One region of the Parafrankia sp. FMc2 genome, then DNA from elsewhere that is predicted to be linked to it. Evidence: predicted binding sites of a transcription regulator. Region 1 holds the regulator's gene; the other holds the start of a gene.
What was found. Region 1 encodes LexA, which represses DNA repair genes until DNA is damaged. Its sites were predicted from a motif close to CGAACNNNNGTTCG; they were not measured.
Positions count from the first base shown of each region.

Region 1 (9,849 bases):
CCCGAGAGGAACGGCTGGACCGCCGCCATCATCCGGACGTGCCCCATCGGGCTGATCGCGCGGTCACCGATCGCGCAGTCGAAGACCTCGTAGTGCTCCGGGCGCAGGCCGGGTGCGTCGATGACGTGCCCGTGCTCGGCGATGTACTCGACGATCGCCTCGATCGTCTCCTCCGGGTAGCCCAACGCCCGCAGCGCCGCCGGGACGGTCTGGTTCACGATCTTCATGCTGGCGCCGCCGACCAGCTTCTTCATCTTGACCAGGGCGAGGTCCGGCTCGATGCCGGTGGTGTCGCAGTCCATCGCCAGCCCGATCGTCCCGGTCGGGGCCAGCAGGCTGACCTGGGCGTTGCGCCAGCCGTTCTTCTCCCCCACCGCCAGCGCCCGCTCCCACTCCCGCGAGGCGGCGGCGATCAGCCGGGCGTCCTCGGAGTGAACGGGCCGCACGGAGTCGTTCGCCGCGCTGTGCTTGCGCACGACACGGCGGTGCGCGTCGGCGTTGCGGGCGAAGCCCTCGTAGGCGCCGACGGTGCCGGCGAGCTCGGCCGAGCGGCGGTAGGCGGTCGCCGTCATCAACGAGGTGATCGCCGCGGCGAGGGCGCGCCCGCCCTCGGAGTCGTAGGCCCGGGCGCTCGCCATGAGCAGCGCGCCCAGGTTGGCGTAGCCGATGCCGAGCTGGCGGTAGGCCCGGGTCACCGCGGTGATCTCGGGCGTCGGGAAGTCCGCGAAGCAGATGGAGATGTCCATCGCGGTGATGATCAGCTCGACCGCGGAGACGAACGCCTCAGCGTCGAAGGTGCGGTCCGGCCGCAGGAACTTCATCAGGTTCAGCGAGGCCAGGTTGCAGCTGGAGTTGTCGAGGTGGACGTACTCCGAGCACGGGTTCGACGCCGAGATCCGGCCGGACTCCGGGCAGGTGTGCCAGTCGTTGATCGTGCCGTCGTACTGGATACCCGGATCGGCGCACTCCCAGGCCGCCTTGGCGATCGTGGTGAACAGCCCACGGGCGTCCACCGACTCGATCACCCGGTTGTCGAGGCGGGCCCGCAGGTCGAAGGACGTCCCGTCGACGACGGCGCGCATGAACTCGTCGTTGACCCGCACCGAGTTGTTGGCGTTCTGGTACTGCACCGAGGCGATGTCACGCCCGCCGAGGTCCATGTCGAAGCCGGCGTCGCGCAGCGCGCGGATCTTGTCCTCCTCCCGTGCCTTCGTCTCGACGAACTCGACGATGTCGGGGTGGTCGACGTCGAGGACGACCATCTTCGCGGCCCGGCGGGTCGCGCCACCGGACTTGATCGTCCCCGCCGACGCGTCGGCGCCGCGCATGAAGCTGACCGGGCCGGACGCCGTCCCGCCGGAGGAGAGCAGCTCCTTCGACGAGCGGATGCGGGACAGGTTGAGACCCGCGCCGGACCCACCCTTGAAGATCAGCCCCTCTTCGCGGTACCAGTTGAGAATCGACTCCATCGTGTCGTCGACCGCAAGGATGAAACAGGCCGAGACCTGCTGCGGCGCCGGGGTCCCCACGTTGAACCAGACCGGGGAGTTGAAGCTGAAGACCTGGTGCAGCAGCATCCAGGTCAGCTCGTGCTCGAAGATCTCCGCGTCGTTCTCCGACACGAAGTACCCGTGCTCGCGGCCAGCCATGCCGTAGCGGTGCACGACCCGGTCGATGAGCTGGCGCAGCGACGACTCCCGCTCGGGCGTGCCGACCGCGCCGCGGAAGTACTTGCTGGCCACGATGTTGGACGCGTTGACCGACCAGGCGACCGGGAACTCGACCCCGCGCTGCTCGAAGTTGACCGAACCGTCCCGCCAGTTCGTCATGACGACGTCCCGGGACTCCCACTCGACCTCGTCGTAGGGGTGGACGCCCGGCGTGGTGCGAACCCGCCGGATCTTCAGCCCGGCCACCTTCGCAGCCGACCTGCTCCCCTTGCCGCGGGTCTCGGTCATGGCACTCCTCGTCTTCGCTCTCGAACAGGTTCAACAGTGGCCGCGGTGCCTACCTGCCCCGTCCGGGCGCGGTCGGATCCGCTCCGAACGGGCAGGAAGGCACAGCGGAACAGCCGGATCAGCCTGGTCGCCGATCGGCTGGATGCACTCGTGGGATCTGTGGCAGTAACTGGCGGACGTGGTCGTGGTGACGCGGGGACACGGCGGGGCGGGTATGACGTCAGTGATACGCCCGCCGTGGGTTGCTCCCTGGCCGGTGGAGCGTCACGGATCCACCTCGCCGCCGGAGAGGCACAGGGACCCCGACCACCTGGCGGGAGCGGGCCCACGGGCTGCTACGCGCTGGCCATGGAAAGCCAGCCCGCGCGAGCCTCGGTCAGTCATCGGCTCGGGTTCGCGGAACCGATGCGCGCGGCGGGCCGCCCTCATCTGCGAGTCACCACGCGCCGCTGCCGGGCCCAGGCCCAGGTCTGGCCCCGGCAGCCGGGTTCTCACCGCCAGCCGTCGCTGGCACCGACGCCGGGTCGGTGCCAGCGACGGCTGGCGGTGACGGTTCAGGGGCCGGAGGCCGCCTGGAGGGCGGACGCCGTCGGCAGGCGCGGCCGGCCGGCGGGCACCGCGGTGTTCTGGTCGGCCGCCGCGGCGGTGCTCAGGGCAGCCGCCGCGGGGCGCTCTCCGCGGGGGCCTGGCGCCTGGCTCGCGTCAGCACGCAGCGCCGCGATCGCATCCTCGAAGTCGCCAAGCGACTCGAAGGCCAGGTAGACGGAGGCGAACCGCAGGTAGGCGACCTCGTCGAGCTCCCGGAGCGGGCCCAGGATCGCCCGACCGACATCCTCCGCGGCCACCTCGGCGGAGCCGGAGGCACGCACTGTCTCCTCGACCCGTTCGGCGAGCAGAGCGAGGTCGTCCGACCGGACGGGCCGCCCCTGGCAGGCCTTACGCACGCCGACGATCACCTTCGCCCGACTGAACGGCTCGGTGGCACCGCTACGCTTGCGCACCCGCAATGAGGCCTCCTCCATCGTGGTGAACCGGCGGCCACACGCCGAGCACGATCTCCGCCGCCGGATGGCGGCGCCCTCCTCGGCCTCCCTGCTGTCCACGACGCGGCTGTCGGAATGCCTGCAGAAGGGACACCGCACAGCTCGTTCCTCTCCTACTCCGGCGGACCTGCACGGCCGCGCGCGGAGCACCTCCGGCTGGTCGCCGCCGCCCTCGACGAGCCGCCCGACAACGGGGGCCCGCTCAGGGACCTGTGGATACCGGTGCACAACCTGTGGATGACTTACCGCTTTGTAACTACAAGATGTTGTGGTCAACCGTAGCGCACACCCCAGACAGTTCCGACACCGCCCCCATCGGCGTGTCCAGAATCCACGAGCCAGGACCCAGGCGGGCACAGCCAGCGGCGAGGCGCGCGCTCAGGGCAGCCGAAGCCGCTGGCCCGGCAGGAGCGCCGCGGTCGGAAGGCCGTTCAGCGCCATGAGCTGACCCACGACCTCGCGGGTGTCGGCATCGGGGTCGATCCCGCGCGCGATCTCCCAGAGCGTCTCCCCGGGCAGGACCCGGTGGGTCTCGTAGGCCACCGGCGTGCCGGTGAAGGCCTGCGACGAGGTGACCAGCACCGCGGAGAAGGCCACGCCGAGGACCATGCTCGCCAGGAGCCCGAGGACAACCCGCCCCCGCCTGGTCAGCCGCAGTGGTGGCTGCGACCGGCGCCTCGGCCGCGGTCGGGGCCGTGCACGCGGGCCGGCGTGACCCCGCAGTCGCCCGCCCGGTCCAGATGCGGATCGCTGCCCGCCGCGCCGTGCCGGGCACGGGGGAACGAGCGGCCCCGCCTCGTCGGCCGCCGCCTCCCAGCCCGACCACTCCTCGTGCTGCCACCGGGCAGATCTGCCGAGGTGTTCGCCGTAGCCCTCGTCGGCCTCCTGGCCGCTCGCGTACTCCCAGCCCGCCAGTGGGCCGGACTGTTCCGAGAGCTCCGGGAGGCGCTCCGGCGCGCCCGGCACAGGACGCCGATCAGCCCCCCGCACCGGATGCCCGACGGCCAGTGCCCGCCAGGCCAGCCCGGGCATCTCGATGACCCGCGCCCCCGCGGCCTCCCGCTGCCCGGGCAACGCCGGCGGCTTCCGGGCCGCGTCGACAGCGCCGCCCACCGAGCCGCCGCCGGTCACTGCCGCCACATCGGAAGGACCACGGCCGGGACACTGCTGGCGACGCGCACCGCTGGCGCGCCGTCGGTCGGCACCACGCGCCGCCATCCCCCGCACCGCACGGCCCCGGACGGCGACACCGCCGACCGCGGCGCCCCGGCACCCGCGCACTCCCCGCCCCGTCGCGACGGCGCCGCCCGTACCTGCGGTCTGACGTGCCATGCGATCGCGGGATCTCCGAAACCCCGACCCGACCGGCACCCTGCCACTGGTCACACGCTTGCCGTCGGCCACGCCAACCTCCCAGGCTCGAACATACGTTCGATCGAACGCCTGAGCGATTCTTACACGGCCGCCACGCACACTTCCCCCGACACGCTCGAACAGACGTTTGAGATTCGGCGACCGTCCGACTACCGTCAAGGACGATCAGTTGTGGACGATCGTGCGAGATGAACCGGGCACGAAAGAACCACGCCGAACCGGTCAGAAGTTACTAATAGGACAAAACGAGAGATCGACCGGGTGGCTCGCAACGAGCCGGGGGCACCGACCACCCGGCCAGGGAGAAACCGCCGTCGGGGTGGCCCGCGGCGGGGAAGCATCGACAGGGAGAGCGGTAGGCGATGACCAGCCAGGGACGGGGTACCCGCCGAGGCGAAGCCCGCGGCAACGTCCGGGATCTTCCCGACGGCCCCGCGGACGCCTCGGGCCTCACACAGCGACAGAAGAAGGTTCTCGAGGTTATCCGGACCGCGGTGGAGCGGCGCGGATACCCCCCGAGCGTCCGGGAGATCGGCGAGGCTGTTGGTCTGACCAGCACCAGCAGCGTCGCGCACCAGCTCAAGGTGCTCCAGGAGAAGGGCTATCTGCGGCGCGACCCGAACCGCCCGCGGGCCATGGAGGTGCTGCCGATCGGCGGGCAGAAGACAGGCGCCCGAGCCCGCGCAGCCATCGCCGGCCGGCCCGGCGGGGAGACCGGGGCCGTGGCGGTGGAGGGGGGCACGCCGACCTACGTCCCCCTGGTGGGGCGAATCGCCGCCGGCGGGCCCATCCTTGCCGAGCAGGCCATCGAGGACGTCTTCCCGCTCCCGAAGGAGATCGTCGGGGAGGGCACGCTGTTCCTGCTCAGGGTGGTGGGCCAGTCGATGATCAACGCCGCGATCTGCGACGGCGACTACGTCGTCGTGCGGCAGCAGCCGGTGGCGGACAACGGCGAGATCGTCGCCGCGATGATCGACGGCGAGGCGACCGTCAAGCGCTTCCGGCAGCGCGACGGCCGCGTGTGGCTGGCGCCGGAGAACCCGGCCTTCTCTGACATCCCGGCCGAGGACGCGACGATTCTGGGCCGGATCGTCGCCGTGATGCGCCGGGTCTGAGTCACCCGGGGCGGGGGCGGCCCCCGGAGAGCCGGGACCCCCGGCCGTGCCCCTGAGTGGCCTCCCGGGCCCGCTACGCCCGGTTCGGCACGGCTCCCCGGGCCGCAGCCCGGGCACCTTCGCGAGAGCGAGGATGCCCGGGGCGGCGCAGGCTCCGCGACTGAGGGCACTCCGCCAGCCAGGGGCACTCCACCAGCCAAGGGCAGTCCGCCAGCCGAGGCCACTCGGCCACCGGGCTACCGGGGTCGGTCAGCCGGCCACGGCATGTACCTCGGCGCGGAAAGGCTCCAGTTCGGCAGCCAGGTCCACCGGCACTCGCGCGGCCACCTCCGTGCCCGTGCCGGTGTGCTCGATACTCAGCACCTCGCCGTCCCGGTGGATGCGGGAGACGAGGTCGCCGCGGGTGTAGGGCACCAGCAACGACATCTCGACCTCCGGGTGCGGGATCCGCGCCGAGAGCGCCTCGACCAGGTCCGCCAGGCCCGCCCCGGAGCGCGCCGACACGAAGACGGCGTCCGGCACCGCCTGGCGCAGCACCGCGAGCGTGGTCGGATCGACCGCGTCGACCTTGTTGACCACGATGAGCTCCGGCACCCCGGCCGCATCGATCTCGGCGAGGACTTCGCGGACCGCGTTGATCTGACCCATCGGGTCCGGTGCCGCACCGTCCACCACGTGCAGGACGAGCTCGGCGTCCACGACCTCCTCCAGTGTCGAGCGGAAGGCCTCGACGATCTGGTGCGGCAGGTGCCGGACGAAGCCGACCGTGTCGGCCAGGGTGAACACCCGCCCGTCAGGCAGGGTCGCCCGTCGCACGGTCGGATCAAGGGTGGCGAACAGGGCGTCCTCGACCAGCACGCCGGCTCCGGTCAGCCGGTTGAGCAGCGAGGACTTCCCGGCGTTGGTGTAGCCGGCGATCGCGACCGACGGGATCGCGCCGCGCCGACGGGCCGACCGCTTCGTCGCCCGCACGGTGGCCATGCCGGTCAGCTCGCGGCGCAGTTTCGCGATGCGCGCGCGCAGCCGCCGACGGTCGGTCTCGATCTTCGTCTCGCCGGGCCCGCGGGTTCCGATCGGTGCGCGGCCACCGCTGCTGGCGGCGGCCCGGGACATCGACTCACCCCAGCCACGCAGCCGCGGAAGCATGTATTGGAGCTGCGCGAGCTCGACCTGGGCCTTGCCCTCGCGGGAGGTCGCGTGCTGGGCGAAGATGTCCAGAATGAGCGCCGTCCGGTCGATCACCTTGACCTTGACGACCTCTTCGAGCTGGCGTAGCTGACCCGGGGTCAGCTCACCGTCGCAGATCACCGTGTCCGCGCCGGTCGCCTGGACGATCTCCGCCAGCTCCCGGGCCTTGCCGGAGCCGACGAACGTCGCCGCGTCGGGCCGGTCGCGGCGCTGGACCAGCGCGTCGAGAACCTCCGACCCCGCGGTGGTTGCCAACGCGGCCAGCTCGGTCATCGACGCCTCGGCCTCGGTCAGCGAACCGGACGTCCACACGCCGATCAGCACGACCTGCTCCAGGCGGAGCTGGCGGTACTCGACCTCGGAGACGTCCTCGAGCTCGGTGGTGAGGCCCGGGACGCGGCGCAGCGCGCCGCGCTCCTCCAGGTCGAAGCCGTCGCCCTGCTCGTCGAAGAAGGAGAAGCCGTCGGGGGTGTCGTCGAGAACGACCACACCGTCGCCGTCGCGGTCGGAACTCTGGTGCAGGTACCGGGTGGACGCCCTCACGGCGTCAGCGGGAAGACTCATACCATCCGTTCTCAACGCGGTCCGGTGACCGTGTCATTCCAGCCCGTCCCGGACGGGACGGAGCAGCCGGTTCCGCCGCGGCCCGTCGGACCGCCAGCGGAACATCCACAACCCCAGAGTGACACGAGGCGCCCGTGACCGCGAACCCTTTGTCGGACGGGTCCCGGGACGGACTACACCCCCGCCGCCGCCCGCCCGGCGGCCGACGGGGCCGCCTCCGCGCCGGCGGGATCAGCGGTGGCGGCATCGGCACCCAGCGACCCGGCCACCAGCCGCAGCCACTCGGGGCGCAGGACACCATCGGACACCAGCACGGCCGGGCCGCGCAGGACCACCGTCCGTTCGTCCCAGCCGACGGTCAGCCGCCCGCCGGGCAGGTCGACCTGGACCTCGGCGGGCGGCCCGCCACCCTGACGGGCGGCCCAGGCGACCGCGACCGCGCACGCGCCGGTGCCGCAGGAGGCCGTCTCGCCGACGCCCCGCTCGAACACCCGCATCGCGACCCCGCCCGGCGTCGGCACGACGACCTCGACGTTCACACCGTCGGCGAAGATCTCGGCGGGGTAGACGGGCGCCCGCAGGTCCAAGCCGGCCAACTGGGCGGGCCCGAGGTCGTCGGCGAAGCAGACCGCGTGCGGGTTGCCCATCGAAACCGGCACAGCGGCGAACTCCCGGCCCACGACGGTGACCGGCACCGGACCGGGGGCGAACTCGGGCGGCCCCATGTCGACGCTGACATCCCCGGCCGGTGGCACCTCCACGGTGCGCAGACCCGCCCGGGTGGCGATGAGCAGGGTGCCGGCGGCCTCGTAGCCGGCATCCACGAGATAGCGGGCGAAGACCCGGATCCCGTTGCCGCACATCTCGGCGACGGAGCCGTCGGCGTTGCGGTAGTCCATGAACCAGCGGGCCTCGCCCCGGAACTGCTCCGCTGCGGGCTCGGCCGCCGAGAGGACCACCCGCAGCACACCGTCCGCGCCGATTCCGGTGCCCCGGTGACACAGTGCCCGCACCAACGCGGCGGGTAGCTCGAGATCACCGTCGGCGTCCGGCAGGATGACGAAGTCGTTGCCCGTTCCGTGTCCCTTGACGTACCGCACGCCGCGATCGTACGGCGTCAGACGCCCGCACCTGCAGCCGCTGCCCGCGGGCGGGCGCCCTGTCCGTAACCGGCCGGACGTCCGTTCAGCGGGTCGTGCGGCGATCCGCCGGGACCGTCGGCCGAGCGCGGGCCGCCGTGCCCCCAGGACTCGGCGGACGGCTTGTACCAGCGGTCCGGCCGCCCCCGGCCGAGCGCGATCAGCCGAGCTTCCTCCACCGGTACCGGCGGGCAGAACAGCGGCCCGGAGACCCGGTCGCAGTCCATCCGGTCGACGGCGGCCGCCAGCCCCGCCGTGTCCACGCCCTCGGCGACCACGACCATGCGCCGCCGGTGCGCGATCCCCACCATGGCCGCGAAGGCGGACTGGCCCTCCAGGTCGCGGATCGTCGCGCGCAGGAACCGCCCGTCGATCCGGACCAGGTCCAGCGGGAGCTGGTCGAGGGTCGACAGCGACCCGTACCAGGTGCCGAAGGAGTCGACGCCCACCGCGACCCCCATCGCCCGCAGCTGGCCGAGCAGCCGAGGCAGACCGGGTGGAGCGAAGGCCAGGGTGTCCTCGGTGAACTGCAGGCCGACCGCGCCGGGCGGAAGCGAACGCCCGATCACCAGCCGCTCGATCTCGCTGACGAAGTCGGGCCGGTCCAGCTGGCCGCTCTCCACCCGCACCCACAGCCTCGGCGGGCGCACCGCGGTGCCTGCGGCCATCCGGTGCCAGGTACGTGCCTCGATCACCGCCATCCGCAGCACCCACTGGTGCACCTGGCCGACGAGCCCCGCGGCACTGGCGACGGACATGAAGTCCGCGGGGCCGAGCAGGCCGAGATCAGGATGCGCCCAGCGGGGATGCGCCCGCATACCGGGCACCGAGCCGTTACGCAGGTCCACGTCGGGCTGGTAGTGCAGCCGCAGCGTGCCGTCGTCGAACGAGGCGTACAGCGCGGGAACCATCGCAAGGTCGAGCGCGGTCACAGCGGACTCCCCAGACGCCGGGACGGGCCGGGCGCCGAGCCAGGAGACCCGGGGGGACCCGGGGACCGATCAGCCAAGCTCCCGCGGCACGAGGCCGGCCACACGTCAGAGTGAACTCACCAGACGTCGCACAGCGGCGAGGTCCGGAGACGCGAACCAGGATATCCGCGGATCACGCCGGAACCAGGACCTTTGCCGACGGGCGAAACGCCTGGTAGCGCTTGTTGTGGCCTGTTTGGCCTCGGCCATGGAATCCATTGCGCCGTCCAGCACGGCCAGGACCTGCGCGTACCCGAGGGCCCGCGATGCCGTCCGACCGTCCCGCAGACCGCGCGAGACCAGCCCCTCGACCTCCTCCACAAGCCCCGCCTGCCACATGACCTCGACCCGGTGGGCGATCCGCTCGTCGAGATCCGGGCGGTCCAGGGCGACCTGGACGACGTCGTACACCGACCGGTGCTCCGGCAGGGTCGCCACGAAGGTGCCGGTCAGCTCCACCACTTCCAGGGCACGCACGACGCGCCGCCCGTTGCTCG
Region 1 covers NZ_JBFLUG010000024.1:36,886-46,734, reverse strand. Annotated here, with positions in the region: gene AB1460_RS11445 (vitamin B12-dependent ribonucleotide reductase) at 1-1,958, opposite strand, end outside; gene nrdR (transcriptional regulator NrdR) at 2,513-3,100, opposite strand; gene AB1460_RS11435 (LysM peptidoglycan-binding domain-containing protein) at 3,380-4,132, opposite strand; gene lexA (transcriptional repressor LexA) at 4,738-5,490, shown strand; gene hflX (GTPase HflX) at 5,740-7,242, opposite strand; gene dapF (diaminopimelate epimerase) at 7,416-8,342, opposite strand; gene AB1460_RS11415 (EAL domain-containing protein) at 8,360-9,313, opposite strand; gene miaA (tRNA (adenosine(37)-N6)-dimethylallyltransferase MiaA) at 9,419-9,849, opposite strand, start outside.

Region 2 (9,849 bases), on a different contig from region 1:
CGATGTCGAGAAGGCGTTCGGCGACTGGGACACCTACCGCTCCGGCCGCGGGTCGGTCCTGGAACTCATCCGCTCCGGATTCACCTTCCCGCCCGGCAACATCCTGTTCGAGGACCCGCCCGTCCACGACGTCCACCGCGGCATCCTGGCCCGGGTCTTCACCCCGCGGAAGATGCTGGCGCTCGAGACGGACGTTCGTGCCTTCTGCGCCCGTTCCCTGGACCCCCTCGTCGGCTCCGGCGGCTTCGACTTCATCGCCGACCTGGGCGCCCAGATGCCGATGCGGACGATCGGCATGCTGCTCGGCATCCCCGAGGAGGACCAGGAGGGCATCCGCGACATCATCGACGCGGGCCTCACCCTCGAGGAGGACGCGCCGAAGCCGCTGGACCAGGACGTGCTGGAGCGCACCGGGGCGATGTTCGCCGACTACCTCGACTGGCGGGCCCGCAACCCGTCCGACGACCTGATGACGGAGCTGCTCACCGCCGAGTTCACCGATGAGACCGGCACCACCCGGCGGCTGACCCGCAGCGAGGTCCTCATCTACGTCAACATGCTGGCGGCGGCGGGCAACGAGACGACCACCCGGCTCATCGGGTGGACCGGCAAGGTCCTCGCCGAGCACCCCGACCAGCTGCGGCAGGTCGCGCAGGACCGCTCCCTCGTTCCCGACGTCATCGAGGAGGTGCTCCGCTTCGAGGCCCCCTCCCCCATCCAGGCCCGCCACGTCGCCCGGGACGTCGAGGTGCACGGCCAGACCGTGCCGGAGGGCAGCGTGATGGTGCTGCTGAACGGCTCCGCCAACCGCGACGAACGGCAGTTCCCCGACGGCGACAGCTTCGACATCCACCGGTCCTTCAGCCGGCACCTGAGCTTCGGCCGCGGCCTGCACTTCTGCCTGGGCGCCGCCCTCGCCCGCCTGGAGGCGCGGGTCGCCCTCGACGAGGTGCTGCGCCGGTGGCCGCACTGGGAGATCGACTACGACAACGCCGTGCAGGCCCGGACGTCCACCGTCCGCGGCTGGGCGAAGCTCCCGGTGCGCGCATCCGCCGACTGACGGCAGGCAGCAGCCGCCTCGGTCAGGTCGCCGGCCGGCCGGCCGGGGCGGGGCGGGGGAAGCACGGGAGGACCTCGCCGGCGAGGAGCTCCAGCGTCGCGGTACTGGCCCGGTCATGCGTGATGAAGACGAACGAGGTGAAGCCGGCGTCCACGAGCTCGGCGACCCGGTCGGCGACCCGCGCCGGGGTGCCGGCGAAGCCGCCCGCGTCCAGCCCGAAGCCCGGCTGCCCGTAGCGGCGCCGGGCCAGCGCGACGGCCTCGTCCACCCGCCCCGCCTCGGCGATCGCGAGAACCCCCTCCACCGAGCGGCGCAGGGACGCCGGATCGCGGCCGATGCGCTCGCACTCGGCGTCCATCGCCCGGTTCAGCTCGTCGAGGCGGTCCAGGGCGTAGGTCGGGACGTTCCAGACGTCGGCGTAACGTGCCACCAGCGGCAGGGTCCGCTTCGGCCCGGCACCGCCGATGTGCACCGGCGGCCGCGGCCGCTGCACCGGCTGCGGGACGTTCGGCAGGTCGTGGACGTCGTAGTACCGGCCGGAATAGGTCGTCACCGGCTGCCCGAACATCCGCGTGATGATGTCGAGTGCCTCCGCGAGCCGGTCGGCGCGCTCCCCCGGGCTTCCCCAGGGCAGGCCGGCCTCCCGATGTTCCTGTTCGTAGGAACCGCTGCCGATGCCGAACTCCAGTCGCCCGCCGGAGATGACGTCCAGCGTGGTGGCCATCTTCGCGAGCAGTGCCGGATGGCGGAAGGTGTTGCAGGTGACCAGATGCCCCAGCCGCAGGCGCGACGTGCGGGCGAGCAGAGCCGTCGCCAGCGTCCAGCCCTCGAACGAGGGCGCCGTCGGCGCGCCGGGCGGGTACAGATGATCGAAGAGCCAGAACGAGTCCAGCCCGAGGCGCTCGCATTCGAGGGCCCGGCCGACCATGGACTCGAACTCCAGCGCGACCTGCGGCAGATAGATCCCGAACTCGACACCGCCCGCGCCACGGTTGCCCGTCCCCGCTGATCCGCCCACGGAAGCAGTCATGGTCGCGAGCCTATTTTCCGGGCCGCCAGGAGGGTCGGAATCAGCCCGGAGCAGGTCAGAATCGGGACAGTGGCACATGTCCTCCACATCGGACACAGGTGGCAAAGTGGGTGCTATGTCAACGCCACCAGGCTGGTACGACGATCCATCAGGCGCACCCGGCTCGCGCTGGTGGGACGGCAACCAGTGGACGGACCACACACAGCCCGGCTCCCCGCCGCCCCCGCCCCCGCCGCAGCACCAGAACCAGAACCAGCCGCATCAGCAGCAGGCGGCCGTGACCGGAGCGGCCGTGCAGGGGTCAGGCCAGCACACCCCGCAGCAGTACGGCCAGCCACAGCACGGCCAGCCGCCGGGCGGCTGGGGCGGCCCGCAGGGTTACCAGCCCCCGCCGGTCCAGACCAGCCACACGCCGGACCGGATCCAGCGCCAGGTCCAGGAACGCGCGGGCGTGCACGCGCCGGTGCAGGGCGGCGGCTCGCTGTTCAGCGAGCCGGTTTTGGTGGTGAACCAGAAGACGAAGCTGATCGAGCTGACGAACGAGTACGCGGTCTTCAACCAGCAGGGCACCCAGATCGGCTCGGTCGTCCAGGTCGGCCAGAGCGCGCTGAAGAAGGTTGCCCGGTTCCTCTGGTCACTCGACCAGTTCTTCACCCATCGGCTGGAGGTGCGGGACGCCGCCGGGGTTCCGCAGCTGCTCTTGACCAGGCCGAGGAAGTTCCTCAAGTCCAAGGTGATCGTGGCGCTGCCGGACGGTCGGGAGGTCGGCCGCATCGTCCAGCAGAACGTCTTCGGCAAGATCAGTTTCAGTATCGAAGCGGACGGCAACCGCCTCGGCATGCTCAAGGCCGAGAACTGGCGGGCGTGGAACTTCTCGATCGTCGACCACACCGATGCCGAGATCGCCCGGGTGACCAAGACCTGGGAAGGTCTCGCCCGGACCCTGTTCACCACCGCGGACAACTACGTGGTTCAGCTGCACCGGCCACTGCCCCAGCCCATGCTCAGCCTCGTCGTCGCCTCGGCACTCACCATCGACACCGCGCTGAAGCAGGACTCCCGGGGCTTCGGATAGTGCGGTAGCCCACCACTCGGACGGGAGTTCCTCATTCCGGCGACGTTCCCATGACCCTGGAACTGACGGCCACCGACCTGGCGAACGACGCGTCCCGTTCGCCGGAGCGGTCGCCAGCGTGCGATGGGGCCGCACCCGCGGCGGGTACGACACAGCGCCGAGGCTCCTGAACAGAGGGTGGTAGTCGTCGTCGGCACGCCCGAGGTCCCGAGCCCGACACCGATGGCAATGCAGGCCCCGATCGAACATGTGTTTGTTATCGTCGGCTGGTGGGCGTAGCACCGTTCCAGGCCTCGCTGCTCGACACGCTGGCCGAACCGCAGGGCGGCAGGTACGCGGGCGTCGAACTCGGGCCGCTGCACACCGGCCTGCACCGCCGCATACTGGCCGGCGGCGCGTGGGTCGACGTGCGGCGCGGCTGGGTGGCCGGGGCGGACTCGCTGTTCGAACGACTGTGCACGCAGGTCCCCTGGCGCGCCGAACGGCGTCCGATGTACGACCGGACGGTGGATGTGCCCCGGCTGCTGTCCTTCTACGCGCGGGGCGAGCCGTTGCCCGACCCGGCGCTCGACGCCGCCAGGCAGGCGCTCGACGCGCACTACGCCGCCGAGCTGGGCGAGCCCTTCACCACCGTCGGCCTGGCGCTGTACCGGGGCGGCCGCGACAGTGTCGCCTGGCACGGCGATCGGATCGGCCGTGGCTCCACCCACGACACGATGGTCGCGATCGTCATCCTCGGCGCTCCCCGGGCGCTGCTCCTGCGGCCTCGCGCTGGCGGGCCCGCGGAGAGCGGACGCGGGAACCCGGTCACGATCCGCCACGAACTCGGTCACGGCGACCTGCTCGTCATGGGCGGCAGCTGCCAGCGCACCTGGGAGCATGCGGTGCCGAAGACCGCCCGCCCGGTCGGCCCCCGCCTCAGCGTCCAGTTCCGCCCCCACAACGTCCTCTGAGGGGACGGGCCGGATCGCCCCGTCGCGGATACCGATGGCGCGGGTGGCTCGCCGGCGGGGCCAAGCCGGCGGCCAGGGCCGGGAAGCCGCCGCCATGGAACCCATCCCGATGACCTTCGGATTGCCCGCCAGGATGTGACATCCGGCGATGCTGCTGGCCACACGGCACTGGGCTCAGCCGTCCTGCCGGAGGTGTTCTTCGTTCGGCCAGCCGCGGGTACGGGGTGCGGGCCAGGGCCTGTTCGCTGGCGGGCTTCGCGCCGCCGGCCGGGCCGAGCGCGGCCAGCACCGGCGCGTGCGAGGCGCACTCGGACACGGTGATCGCGCGGACCTTCGGCAGCGCCCCCGGCTCGCCGTCACGGCCCGCGGGCAAGCCGAACGCGGCGAGGTTCTCCACCGAGGCCGGCACGTCCCACTCCAGCCCGTCGATACTCATCAGCCGCCACGGGTCCGAGGAACGCCCCGACCGTGTCGAGGTCCGCGACCGGCCCGGCGACCTGCGAGAACAGTTCCGCCAGCGGCGCTGAACCGAGCCGCTGGCGGGCTTTCGTCAGCCCGCCCGAGGTCGGTCCCCACCGCGGCCCGACGACGTCGAGATCGTCAAGCGTGGTAGCGAGCCGGTACGGGACCGCCTCGTAGTTGTCGTCCACGAACAACGCGAGTGCCATCACGAAGTAGACCGCGACCCGCGGCGGGATCGTCGTGTCGCTGCGCCGGGCACCTCTCCCGGTCGCCTCGATCGCCTCATCGACCGCATCCCGCGGAACGAACAACGTCAGGACCCCCAACGAGATCCCGTCCATCAGCTGGCTACCCGCCACCGTCCCCGTGTCCGCCACAGCCCGCGATCATGCCGCCAACCAGGCAGAACCACCTGAACCGACACACCACAGCCAGTCAAGACCCAAACAGTGAAAGCGGCATTGGCACTGCGCCCCGGACCAGTCTGGGCCAGTCCACCCCGAACACGACCAACGCTGTACCAGCAGGTTCTGCCATGCTACGTGGCGATGGCACACTGGCCTGGTGAGCAACGGGGACAACACGGACAGCGTCACCGCCGGTGAAGGGGGCTGGGACTTTTTCGTCTCCTACACCCAGCCTGACCAGCCATGGGCAGAGTGGATCGCCTGGAACCTGGAAGAAGCCGGCTACCAGGTACTCATCCAAGCCTGGGATTTCATCCCGGGCTCGAACTGGGTGACCGGTATGAACGAGGGCGTCGCTCGCTCCGCGCGCACTATCGCCGTGCTCTCCCACGCCTATGCCCGATCGGTCTACGGGGCAGCAGAGTGGCGCGCGGCCTGGGCATCTGATCCTACCGGCGAGACCCGCAAACTCCTCGCCGTCCGGGTTGAGGACTGCCTCCGGCCGGGGCTGCTTGGTCAGGTCGTCTCCCTGGACTTGTTTGGCCTCGCTCCGGATGACGCGCGATCAAAGCTGCTTCAGGCCGCCCGCTTGACGGTCTCTGGCACACGGGCAAAGCCCACCACCGCACCACCGTTCCCTTCAAGTACTGGGGCAGCACCTCCGCCCTTCCCTGCACCCATCTCACAGGGACCGCCAGCTACGACGCTACCTCGGCATCCAGGCCACTCCGACCCGGCTTCCGATTTCATGATGGCTGGGTTCAACCCGAACCATCAGGAGAGTTCGTCACCGCTTGGTTTCGAACGAGCCAGCAACAGGCCGAATGAAATAATAGCGCTACACCTGTCAGGCCTGCGGTGCGACGCTTCGAACCAGGGTCGAACAAAAACCGATAAATCATCTCCTGGATCCCAAGTAGACCGACTGGTCGAGGATCTCTTCCGATACGATCGTCCGAAATGGGGGCGCACAGGGCACATAGCTGATTTCATCGTGGTGAGCGGCGACCTAACCGAAAACGCAATGCCTCAAGAATTCGACGATGCCGCCGAGTTTCTCGATGGATTCGCCACACGCCTCGGCCTGCCCAGGGACCGCATCATCATAGTTCCGGGCATCCGCGACGTGAACAAGATGCTCTGTGCTTCATATTTCTTCGAGTGCGCAGGGAACGGCACCGAGCCGCTGCCTCCATACGGCCGCAAGTGGATCCATTACCAAACGATGTTAAGAAAATTCTATGGACCACGGGCCAACACGACTTTCGAAGGCCCGACAGAATGGTGGTCGCTCTTCACTATTCCAGAACTCCGCGTGGTGGTCGCCGGACTGAACTCCACACTGCCCGAAAGTCACGATCATTCCGCGGGCAAGGTCGGGGAGGAACAGCTTCAATGGTTCAACGAACAGCTCCGCCAGTACGAGGACGCCGGCTGGCTTCGGCTGGGGTTGATTCATCACAACCCCAGCCGACCACCGAATGAAATTGTTTTATTTCCCGACAATGAACTGTTGATGAGGAAGTTCCTCCAGGACCGTGAGCCGCTCAACAACATTTTGGCGGCACGGCTGAACCTAATACTCCACGGCCAGGTCTCCGTTCGGGAGACGGAGCGGATGAGGTTGGGCGGACCAATACTGCCGATCGGAATCGCAGGATTCGCGATACCTGAAGCAGAGTCGGGCAAGCAGCTGCGCTATCAGCTGCTGAATATCGGCAGCGACGCCATCGAGAGGGATGCACGCAGATACCACGAGATCGACGGACGGTGGGTCGACAATCTTCTTATGTACGATTCGACAAGAATAGCGGATTCACGCATACCATGCCACATGGCACGCGTCGATGGAGCTTTTCCACTTGCCCCTAGGCGAACTTTCAAGCCTTTCCGCATTCCGGATCACAAAAATTGGAACGAAGACGTCACCGAAACCTCGCTGACGCATTCCGACACGCACTACTTCAGCACCGAGAATCATGCCAGATACCTACTCGAAACTGTGCTGGAGATCGCTCGACTCAGACATCCCGGTGGCGTGGTGGAACCGGTTGAACCGACCAACGGCATCCCGACCCACCTACGCATAAGGAGAATTGAGGGAAATATTGTCGAGCAACGAGTGGTCGGTTTCGTCGACGGAGATCTCGGCGATGATCTTTTGCGTCATTTCTCCGATTCGATACAGCGACCCTACGCCGCAGTAAATCCAAATGTATTCACGGACCTCGTCTATACTGGACGGATAGTATCAGAGAACGTCCGGCGGCGAGCCTTCGAACTTCACATAACTCCTTTCAGCCTGATGGAGTACCAAGGCGTCCTCGATCTACGGGAATACCTCGAACGGCAGACGCGTGCAGTCGAGATGGATCAACTCTACCCACCGCATCTCTACGTGCCACAACGGATGGTACGGATTGACACGACATTTCGCAATGAATACCCGGACGCGGCGGAAGAGGTACTTAAATGGCTGCACACAGATGAGCCTCGATTCATTCTCGTCCTTGGAGACTTTGGCCGGGGCAAGACATTTCTGACCCACGAGCTCGCGAGACGCCTGGCCGCTGACAGGCCGGATGGCGGACTGCCCCGACTAATTCCCCTGCTTGTTGAGCTTCGCACGTTGACCCGGTCCCACAATCTCGATGCGTTGGTTTCCCTTCATCTGGCACAGAGCCAGCAGAATCGGTTCGATCTGGATGCCTTCCGGTACATGCTAAGGAACGGGCGCCTGGTGCTCCTGTTCGACGGTTTCGACGAGCTCGCGCTTCGGGTCAGTTACGAACGGGCCCTGGAGCATCTCGACATGCTCATCAGTGCGGTGGAACGCCAGGGACAGGCCAAGTTGGTGCTGACCAGCCGCGCGCAGTACTTCCTGAACGACGACGATGTCCTCAAGAAGACCCTGGAGCGGGTCGACATAATACCTGGTCGCCGGATTGCCCGTCTGGAGGATTTTGATTCGGGCCAGATCTACGAGTTTCTCGTCCGTCAGTACGACACAATTCTCTCCGGAGAATTCATCAAGGAGGGACCGAGCCAGTCGTTCGAAAATCGCCATACCGAGGCTCGTTACAGGGCGACCGAGCAAATGGCACTAATCGGCGAGATCAGAGATCTTCCGCACCTGGCACGAAATCCACGGCTGCTGTCCTTCATCACCCGACTTGATGCAGACCGCCTTCGGCAGGTGCAGCGCCAGGAAGGCACGATCAGTGCTGCCTCTCTCTATCGCGAGCTGATTGATACCTGGCTGCGGTACGAGGAGCAGCGGGCAACGCCGCGCGGAGCGGCCCCAGGGCTCACGAAGGACCAGAGACTGTCCGCGGCGACCGCGTTGGCGATGAAGCTCTGGGGAAGCACCGATCAGACCGTAGGTCTTACCGACCTCACCGAAACAGCAGTTCAGGTCCTGGCGGCGATGACGGAGACGGCTGGGCTAACGGAAGCCGAGGTGGCCCAGATGCTGGGAACGGGAACACTCCTCACACGAGATACCGAGGGGCGGTTTTCCTTCATCCATTCCTCGATCATGGAATATCTCGCCGTCTCCGAGAGCGTGCGTCTGGTTCAGCAATCACTGCGCCATAAATCGAATCCGCTTGATCGCTTCGAAATGTCTTCGCTGATGGTGGACTTTTTTGTTGACATCGCAGGCACCGGGACCGCGCAGAGATGGGCGTTGCAGGTGACGAACGACCCGGAAGCCAGCCCAGCCGCCAAAGGAAACGCGGTCGCGATCGCCAACCGGCTTGGCATCCCCCTGGGTGCAGGTGCCAGCCTGGCAGGTGTCCGCCTGGCCGGTGGCGATCTTTCCCACCTTGACTTGAGCGGCGCGGACCTGCGCCGGACGGATCTCCGAGACACCCGGCTCGTTGGAACTGTTCTTGACGACGCAGACCTGGCCGGCTCCTGTCTGGTGGGCGTGGTCCTCCGCGAGTCGTCGCTCAGATCTGGCAATCTGACTCAGGCCGACCTGTCGGGCGCCCTAGTGGTCACGTGCACGCTGAGCGGAGCCGCACTGCCCGGCGCAGTGGTGAGGGAGGCCCGATTGGAGGGGGCCAATCTGTCGGATGCCGATCTCACCGGTGCCGACTTTACCGGGACTCGGCTCGTCGGCGGAACGCTGTCAGGCGCGCTGCTTTCTCGTAGCCAATGGCGGCATGCCTCACTGCTCGGTGTGGAGATAGGCGAGGAAGAAGGTCGATCCGCGGAACTGCGTAACGCAGCGGTCGTCGGGCGCGATGCGGTCAGCCTGACAGTTCCGGCAGGCCGGTCCAGGCTGAACTCCATCATGTTTTCTCCTGACGCCTCGCTGATCGCCTCGGGCGGAACAGACGGTACGGTGACATTCTGGGATGCGACAAGCGGCACTCAACGTGCCGTTCTTCTGGGTCACAAGGCCCCGGTGACAGCTGTCGCTTTCGCTCCGGACGGAGTTCGGCTGGCTACTGCAGGACTTGACGGCCTTGTCCGCGTGTGGGATGTGGCCACGGGGCAGGAGACGGCGGTCCTATCCGGCGGCGGAGCCCCGGCGACGTCCGTCGCCTTCTCGCCGGATAGCGCATGTCTCGCGACGGCGGGTTCCGGCGGCACGCGGCTGTGGGATCCAGTCACAGCTGAGGAGGTGGCGTTCATCGCCGGACACACCGCCGTGATTCGCGCGGTAACCTTCTCACCGGACGGCAGCCAGCTCGCCACCGCCGGAGATGACGGAACGGCGCGGCTGTGGGATAGGCTCTCCCACCGTCATATCAGCGTGCTCTCGGCGAACACCGGTCCTGTCACCGCCGTGGCCTTCTCACCGGACGGCAGCCAGCTCGCCACCGCCGGAGATGACGGAACGGCGCGGCTGT
Region 2 covers NZ_JBFLUG010000004.1:104,737-114,585, reverse strand. Annotated here, with positions in the region: gene AB1460_RS03070 (cytochrome P450) at 1-1,060, shown strand, start outside; gene AB1460_RS03065 (TIGR03560 family F420-dependent LLM class oxidoreductase) at 1,083-2,090, opposite strand; gene AB1460_RS03060 (phospholipid scramblase-related protein) at 2,206-3,165, shown strand; gene AB1460_RS03055 (alpha-ketoglutarate-dependent dioxygenase AlkB) at 3,435-4,118, shown strand; gene AB1460_RS03050 (transposase domain-containing protein) at 4,475-4,957, opposite strand; gene AB1460_RS03045 (TIR domain-containing protein) at 5,145-9,849, shown strand, end outside.
Region 2: a site for LexA is predicted at 3,408-3,421, ahead of AB1460_RS03055 (alpha-ketoglutarate-dependent dioxygenase AlkB). Genes of this name have one in related genera too.